Regions from separate parts of the Paenibacillus sp. EB106-04-04-XG159 genome, predicted to be linked through region 2. Evidence: predicted binding sites of a transcription regulator. Region 2 holds the regulator's gene; the other holds the start of a gene.
What was found. Region 2 encodes Rex, which represses fermentation and respiration genes when NADH is low (regulators of the CRP and FNR family bind a similar motif). Its sites were predicted from a motif close to TTGTGAAATATTTCACAA; they were not measured.
Positions count from the first base shown of each region.

Region 1: the regulator Rex is predicted to act here: its motif matches at 1,792-1,809, upstream of AC3WTP_RS01475 (TorD/DmsD family molecular chaperone).

Region 1 covers NZ_JBYTDY010000001.1:329,013-333,386, reverse strand. The annotation lists gene AC3WTP_RS01490 (TetR/AcrR family transcriptional regulator) at 1-159, shown strand, start outside; gene AC3WTP_RS01485 (DMT family transporter) at 189-524, shown strand; gene AC3WTP_RS01480 (DMT family transporter) at 524-838, shown strand; gene AC3WTP_RS01475 (TorD/DmsD family molecular chaperone) at 956-1,633, opposite strand; gene AC3WTP_RS01470 (M24 family metallopeptidase) at 2,089-3,180, shown strand; gene AC3WTP_RS01465 (alpha-mannosidase) at 3,315-4,374, opposite strand, start outside.
Region 2 covers NZ_JBYTDY010000011.1:59,130-63,503, reverse strand. The annotation lists gene dinG (ATP-dependent DNA helicase DinG) at 1-1,606, shown strand, start outside; gene AC3WTP_RS14650 (redox-sensing transcriptional repressor Rex) at 1,654-2,307, shown strand; gene AC3WTP_RS14645 (amidohydrolase) at 2,300-3,607, shown strand; gene AC3WTP_RS14640 (hypothetical protein) at 3,623-4,156, shown strand; gene AC3WTP_RS14635 (diguanylate cyclase) at 4,246-4,374, shown strand, end outside.

The sequences.
Region 1 (4,374 bases), on a different contig from region 2:
GAGATTGCTGCCGTTCATCCTGAACAAGCCGCCACTGCATTTATGTGCATGTTAGATGGCCTGTATGTTGAATTGATATATGGCGACGCAGAGCGATTCAAGCGCAAGCTGGACCGCTCATGGCATATCTACTGGAGAGGCCTGACACTCAAAGCTTAGACATCTAGATTAAGGGAGGTTACTTCAACATGAAAAAAGAATGGTGGCTCGTCGTTCTGGCCGGTGTTATTGAGGTCTTCTGGGTAAGCGGGCTTAAGTATTCCACTTCATGGTGGGGATGGCTAATTACGATAGGCTCTATCGTATTAAGCTTCAAACTGCTAATTGAAGCAGCATCGCGATTGCCGATTGGCACGGTGTATGCCGTCTTCACAGGACTGGGAACTGCAGGAACGGTAATAGCCGAAATGCTCATCTTCGGAGAACCCGTTGATCCTATAAAGCTCTTGCTTATCGCAACGTTGACTACAGGAGTAATCGGATTGAAGCTGGTAACGCCGGATACAAAGGAAGGTGAAGCGTGATGGCTTGGATCGCACTAATCATCGCCGGACTGTGCGAAGTGCTCGGCGTACTCGCTATAAAACGTGTAACGCTATATCATAATTGGCAATCGTATTTATTTTTGAGCATTTCATTTATCACAAGCTTCTCCCTGTTGTCATATGCGATGGGGCAGATTCCGATGGGAACCGCATATGCGATCTGGACAGGCATTGGCACTGTTGGAAGTACACTTCTCGGAATGTTCGCCTTTGATGAGCCAAAGGAATGGAAACGTGTATTCTTCATTGCTCTCATCCTGGCTTCTGTTATCGGGCTTAAAATTATCTCCTAAATAAATAATGGCTGCATGACGAAAAAGGCTGTCTCCTGTGCGGAGCAGCCTTCTTGATTTATATTGATCGGAATGTTATATGATATGAACGTCCCTGCTTATATGCGATTTACATGATTAATGAGCTGTTTCTCTTGCCCAAGCTGCTTCCTTCGCGATGAAATCCTGCAGCATCATACCGATTGCCTTATATAGAGGATGCGTAGAGTATTGCTCTAGATCCTGCCCGAATCGAATGACCCAATGCTGCAAATGATCTTGAATAAACCGGCTCTGTCCATTGATATAGCGCTCATAACGCTCTTCAGTCATTAGTGTGTTGTGCATCTTCCCGATAATAACAGTCATAAATTCCAATTCAACCGCGATATGGTCGTCGCTCTCGCCTTGCATCTTCTTAAAATAAATACTGAAGTCTGCATAATCCTCACGCACTTCTTGTGCGTATGACTTCGGCAGCATCTGCTCATGCGCGCGATACATCGATTCGCAAGGTGTCACCGGAAGCTCCCCGCCAGGTTGAAATAGTCGTTCATATTCCACTCGCATCGATGAGAGCAAGTTGTACAATTCAAGCAGCGGCACTTCTTGTAATCGCTTGCATACTTCTCGAGCTCCTTCGGACATGGAGCTTAGTTGTCCCCATATCGAATGATTGCGCCAAGCCACGATGTTCTCCAGCGTGGGTTCTTCCCCAATAAAATCGACCAGTAGTTGATAAGCGGCGTTACGAACTTCCAAGCATTCAACCGTCTGTTCTTCCCTATGAGTTAGGTTTCCCGCCATCGTAAGCATCGTCTTTCCCTCCATAAGATCATTATTCCAATCAGCGGTCGGCTTCAGCCCAGGCCGTGATATCTCTATATTCTGACTGGTGTGTATATCCATTCTGCCACACGTTCACAATTCAAAGTGTGACGAAAAATAAACAAAACAGCTCATTTGTTACAGTCTTGTGAATTGAATCTCATGCAGAGATGGAGACGTTCGCACAGTGATATTGGTAGGGAATCATTTACATGTCGAGCGCAGCTATGCGTATTCCAGACAATTGTTCCACGGGGAACGTGAAACATTTTCCATTTTTCATTTTCCGAGGCTCCTTAGTCGCAATTCATAGTTAAAAGTGGTACATTCAACATATATTACGAGCATGATTTCATTCACTGGCGTATGCGTAGAGCATCTCTGCTCAACCTCCGCTGAACGGATGCCGTGATCATGCTCTCAGTTAGAAAGGGTGTTAAGCAATGAGTCATATATGGGACAATATTTCCCGCTCTATGGAAGCTGAACAGTGGGATGCTGTTCTGATTACGGATCCCAAGCATGTGTATTACGTGACAGGCTTTGCGTGCAATCCACATGAGCGTTTTCTAGGTGTAGTCTTCGCACGCGGCGAAGAGCCGGTACTGATCGTGCCAGCCCTCGATGCCGATAAGGCAGCGGCTGTATCGTCTGTACAGCGTATCGCGACCCATACCGATACAGATAACCCTTATGCGATCCTAAAGCGCCATCTCCCTGCTGGGCTGCAGACGTTAGGGGTCGAGAAGGCGAATCTGTCCGTCAGCCGATTTGAGACGATGCAGGCAGAGCTTGGCACACTGCGCTATGCGGATATCGGCGATGTCTTGCAAGCGATGCGCGTGATCAAGTCGGAAGTGGAATTGGATCGCATGCAAGCGGCTGTGGACTGTGTCGAATCCGTACTCGGCTCTGTCGTGCGCCGCGTCCGCGTCGGCATGACAGAAGCAGAAGTCGTAGCGGAGCTCGAATACGAGATGAAGAAGCAGGGCGCTGATGGACCATCCTTCGATACGATGGTGCTTGCCGGCGAGAACGCGGCATTGCCGCATGGCGTACCGGGCGCTCGCGTTATTCGCGAAGGCGACCTGCTGTTGTTCGATCTCGGCGTTTACCTTAACGGCTACGCGTCCGATATTACGCGCACCTTCGCTATTGGTGAAGTGAGCGCTGAAATGAAGGACATCTATAACACGGTGCTAGCGGCTAACGAAGCCGCGATCGCTGCCGTTAAGCCAGGCGTCAGCTTCGGCTCGCTGGATAAGGTTGCGCGTCAGGTCATCGTGGATAAGGGATACGGAGAGTATTTTACACATCGCCTTGGTCACGGTCTTGGTATCGATGTGCATGAATATCCTTCTGTACACGGGCAGAACGAGGCGCTCACGCAGCCTGGTGTCGTGTTTACGATTGAACCAGGCATATATCTGCCTGGCAAGGGCGGCGTTCGCATCGAAGATGATGTGGTTGTAACCGAACAAGGAGTTCGCGTGCTGACTTCCTATCCGAAGGAATTGACCATCATCGGCATATAAATGACATAAACCGCTGGGGCTTGCGTGCTCCAGCGGTTTATTTATGTGCGGAAGATCCATTACGGTTCCATGCAATACAGCACAAAAAGAGCTGATTCAGGTCTAAACCCGAATCAGCTCTTCTACTATCCATCTTACTTCTTCATGCCCACTGTAACGATCTCAGCAGCACGGAGCTCGATATGCGCGGACTTCGCGTCGCCGGAAGCGACCGCTTCGCCTTCACGCTCCAGCACGTCGCTCGCATAGAAGCCGGTTCCCGCTTCTGGCAGCTCGACACGCAGAGAGCGAGGTTCATGCGCAAGGTTGTACCAGCGCGCAACCATGTCGCCGCTCTCTTCCGCCATCTTGACGGATGAGAAGGCTACACTATCGCCAGACCATTGCATGAAGGCATGGTCTGCCGGCAGTTTGCCCTCGTGCACGTCCGTTTGACGCACAAGGAATGGCACGGCATAGCCGTATGCCTCTGCATAAGCGCCGGATGTGATCACATCGCCCTCGTGAGGGATGATCGCATATTCCGCCGTTTGAATGCCGATGCATTGCGCCTCTGGCGTAGGGAAGTAACCCCAGTCGCCAAGCTCACCCGAGCAGCGAAGCAAAGTAACCGCGATCGTGTTCTTCTCATCCTGCGACAATTCGTATTCGAACAGGCCTTTGTTCGCGATCGTCAAGCCCAGCTTAGTGTCGCTCGCGCTGACAAACGCGTGCTGATGCTGGTCATTGCTAGGGTTAGCCCATTCCTTCTCAGGAATATTGTTGCGGCGCGCCACCTCGAAGATGGAGTCCGCAAGATGCGTTTCCGCTTGGAATCCAGTTGGGAACAGCGCGCGCACGCGATGGTCCTTGGATTGATTGTTCATCGTAACGGATACGTCGACGCGCTTCGCATCGCGATCAAGCGTGTAGCGAGTCACGATGTGGAAAGGTACCATCTCCGTAGAACGCTGAGCCTTGCGGTTCGGGTAGCTGACTACATCGATCTGCTCCTGATGCAGCGTTTCGTCTGCGGAAGCTGGAATCTCCCAGTTGTGCGTCACTTCGATCACCGCGCGGAACGGTGTATTCTCCACTACTTTACGCTCAGCCTTCACACCTGCTGTTGTCAGCGGTGTCGAACCCTTCGGCATAAAGTACATATATTCATTACCGATATCGCCGGCATCTTCGTAAACGTTGATACCGTCGAAT
Region 2 (4,374 bases):
GTGCCCATGGTTTAAGCGCTGCTTCTACCATCGCGCGAAGAATGATGCCAATCAATCGGATATCATCATCACGAACCATTCTTTATTGTTTACTGATGTCATAGCTGAGCATCGACTGCTGCCTGCTTATGAGCATTTGGTTATTGATGAAGGGCATCATTTTGAAGAAACCGCGAGCAAGCATTTGGGCATACATCTGCAATATTTTTCATTGATGCACCCGCTGACACGTTTGGTGAAAGATAGTAAGAACGGCTTATTGCTGCTGTTGCAAACGCGGCTTCGTCTGTCAGGCAGTGAGAAAGCAATGATCTGGGCTGACGGCATTGAGAAGCTGCTTACACAGCTCGTCGATGTACGAGACGTCTGGGACCGTCTTCATGATGTCCTATATCAATTGATGCCGCCTCCAGAGCCGGGACAAGCTGAAGCAGGACAATCCGTACTCCGACTGCAATCTGGCGCTCGACCGCGGGATTGGCAGGGGATCGCTGAGCTTGAAGAAGATGTATATGTTCGTCTAGGTGAAATTGTACGTACGGGCGAAAAGCTTGTATTGGAATGGAAAGATGCGGATGACGAAGAGCTGCAGCCCGTGATAACAGATGTTACGGGGATATTCAAGGAGATCTCAATTATTCGCGAGGATTTCCGCCTCTTTATGAAAGCAACTGATCCAGATTCTGTGTATTGGATGGAAGGCAATGCTCAGTATAAGCATAAGTCGATGCATCTGTACGCAGTGCCAGTTGATGTCAGCGAAGCGCTAAATCGATACTTCTTCGAACCGAAGAAAAGTGTCATTCTGACTTCGGCAACATTATCTGTCGACAAGTCATTTCAGTATTTAGAGGAACAGATCGGTTTGAAGGAGGCTTCTAGTACCGGAAGATTGCATACCGTTATTCTTCCGTCTCCGTTCAATTACCGCGAGCAAGCGCTAGTTGTCATTCCGCGAGACTTTCCAACGGTTAAGGGCTCTGTGGATCCGATCTTTACCGATAAATTGCTTCATTCGCTTGCAGATGTAGCCATTGTGACAAAGGGTAGAATGTTGGTGCTGTTTACGTCGTACCGCATGTTGAAGGAAGTGTATGAACCGCTGAAGGAGATGCTTCAGCCGCATGGTGTTCAAGTATTGGGACAAGGCATGGACAGCGGCAATCGAAGCAAGCTGACTCGCCGTTTTCAGGAGCATCCTGCATCCGTGCTGTTAGGAACTAGCAGCTTCTGGGAAGGGGTGGACATTCCTGGTGAGGCTTTGACTTGTCTAGCGATTGTTAGACTTCCGTTTCAGCCGCCTAATCATCCGCTTGTTGAAGCGAAGTCCGAACGCTTAAAGCGTCAGAATCAGAATCCGTTCCGGAAGCTATCGATTCCACAAGCCGTTATTCGCTTTAAGCAAGGGTTTGGACGATTAGTTCGAACCTCTAGGGATCGTGGTATCGTAATTATTTATGATACCCGTGTAATCGAGACGAGTTATGGCAAACATTTCTTATATTCTTTACCTGGTCCTAAGATGGAGCATATGACTACCGAGCACTTAGTGCCGCGGATCCGTGATTGGTTCAGGGAGGAGCAGGAAAGAGCTTTACAAGATTAATCAAAACTATGATGATAATCAGCTATGTAGAAGGGGGATCACAGGATATGAAAGCGATGAAGATTTCAGAAGCCGTAGTTAGACGTCTGCCGATCTATTTACGGCACCTCATGGAATTGAAACAGCGTGAAGTTCTAACAATATCATCTCAAGATTTAGGTCAGAAGCTGGATCTGAATCCTGCCCAGATTCGTAAGGACCTCGCTTATTTTGGAGACTTTGGTCGTAAAGGTATTGGTTATGATGTGTCTTATCTGATCGAGCAGATTAGACATATCCTAAAGCTTGATCTCAAGATTCACGTGGGATTAGTCGGTGCTGGTAAACTCGGTCAAGCGCTGTGCAACTATACCACGTACTTGCAAGATAATATGAAGATTGTTGCTGTATTCGATGCGCATCCAGATAAAATGGGAACAGCATTGAATAATCTTATGGTGCAGCCAATGGATCAGTTGATCGATACAGTTAAGGATATGGGGATTCGGATAGGTATTATTACGGTACCTGCGCTGGAAGCCCAAAATGTTGCGGATCAGTTCGTCGAAGCAGGTGTGGAAGCGATCTTGAACTTTGCTCCTGTTATTCTGAAGGTACCGCCGCATGTTCGCGTGCATACTGCAGATTTCACGACGGATCTGTTCAGCTTGGCTTATTACTTGCAAGATGAAGAAGGAAAGGAAACGATTGAGAATGCCTAAAAGGTTCATCGTCCATAACGGACGCTTTGCTCAGATCCATCCGGATGCAGAATCGAGCACTATTGATGGATACATGGTTGTAGAGAACGGAAAGATTGTCTACCTCGGTGAAACGCTGCCGGATCATTATAAGGAAGATTCGGAGTTGTTTGATGGCAGCGGTCTGTTCTTTATGCCGGGTTTAGTCAATACCCATGGACATGCTGCAATGACATTATTGCGCGGTTACGGCGATGATATGGTGCTTCAACAATGGCTTCAGCAAAAAATGTGGCCAATGGAGGCTAAGTTTACTGACGAAGATGTGTATTGGGGCTCTGCTCTCGCTGTGCTGGAAATGCTGAAGAGCGGCACCACTACGTTCGTAGATATGTACGACCATATGGATGAGGTCGGGAAGGTTGTTGAGCAAGCAGGTATTCGCGCGGGATTAATGCGCGGTGCCATCGGTCTATGCAGCGAAGAAGTGCAGCAGATGAAGCTGGAAGAGGCTGTGCGCTTTGCGAAAGATTGGAACGGACGTGCGGAAGGTCGAATTACGACCATGCTTGCTCCACATGCACCGTATACTTGTCCTCCCGCTTTCATTGAGAAATTCGTGCAAGCCGCTCATGATCTGGATATGATGCTTCATACACATATGTCTGAAACTAGAGCAGAGGTTGAACAAAATGTGCAGGAGTACGGATTGCGTCCTGTCGCGCATCTGGAGAAGTTGGGTTTCTTCAGCAGACCGTCGTATATAGCTCATGGCGTTCATCTCACAGACGAAGAAATCGAAATATTGGCTAAACATAAGGTCGGCGTATCTCATAACCCTGCCAGCAACCTGAAGCTGGCAAGCGGAGTAGCTCGAGTTACTGACCTGCTCCGAGCAGGCGTGAACGTATCCCTGGGAACAGATGGAGCAGCTAGCAATAACAATCTAGATATGTTCCAAGAGATGCGTTTGGCTGCATTTATCCATAAGGGAGTATCTGGCGATCCAACAGCGGTACCCGCTGCGGAAGCAATGCGAATTGCGACTATTAATGGCGCCCAAACGATCCAGCTTCAGGATGTCGGCTTGCTCGCTCCTGGAATGAAGGCGGATTTCATCGCTGTCGATATTGATCAACCGCATCTCCTGCCGCATACGGACCTAGTATCCCACATGGTATACTCGGCTTCCGGCAAGGATGTTAAGCATGTATGGGTTGATGGCAAGCAAGTAGTCAATAATGGAGCCTGCTTGACCCTTGATGAAGAACGGGTACGCCGCGAAGCAGCACGCTGTTTCGAAGGCTTGCTGTCTCGTTAAGTGGAGGATATGTGAATGTTATCTAGAAGCAGACCAAGGAAGCGCTATAGCCGAGTGCGGATTGTCGTTCTGGCTGCGCTCGTAGTGATGCTCCTGCTCGCTATTTTGAGCGTGTGGTATGTAAATTATGTTCGCGCAGATGAAAATTCGCTTGAAGCAAAAGCTGTTGCTGAATCTCAAAAAACAGTCGCTTGGGCTTCCGTAAGCGGAGTAGAGAAGTCGATATGGGATAGTGTGTGTTATGTCGTCACAGGTGTAGACGAAGCAGGTGTCACCCAGATGGCTTGGGTTGACCTTACTACCGAGCAAGTATCTGTTAAGGCTGCCTCTGATGGCGTCTCTAAGAAGGATATTGAGCAGTATTTATTACAGCAGTATCCGGGAGTCAGCATTAAACACATCATACCGGGTATTAAAGATAATGAATATGTGTGGCAGGCATTAGTCAGACGTAAGGATGAGACTGGCGAACTACGATATTATTATCACTTCTTCCGCTTCGCTGACGGGACACCGACCGGAGATATCTATTCGATGCCAAATCAGTGAATGTAGGCGCAAAGGTATTGTTATTCCTTTGCGCTTTTACTATGCAGAGAACATCATGGGAATGAATTTCAAGTGCTAGGGGGTAGAAGATGAATAAGTATCAGACTCAATTCATGTTGAGCCTTGAGCAACAGTTAAATACTTGGTTCAATCGTACAGATATAATACGTTCAGATGAATTGTATCACTTCTTACATACGGTTAAGGGTACTTCAGGC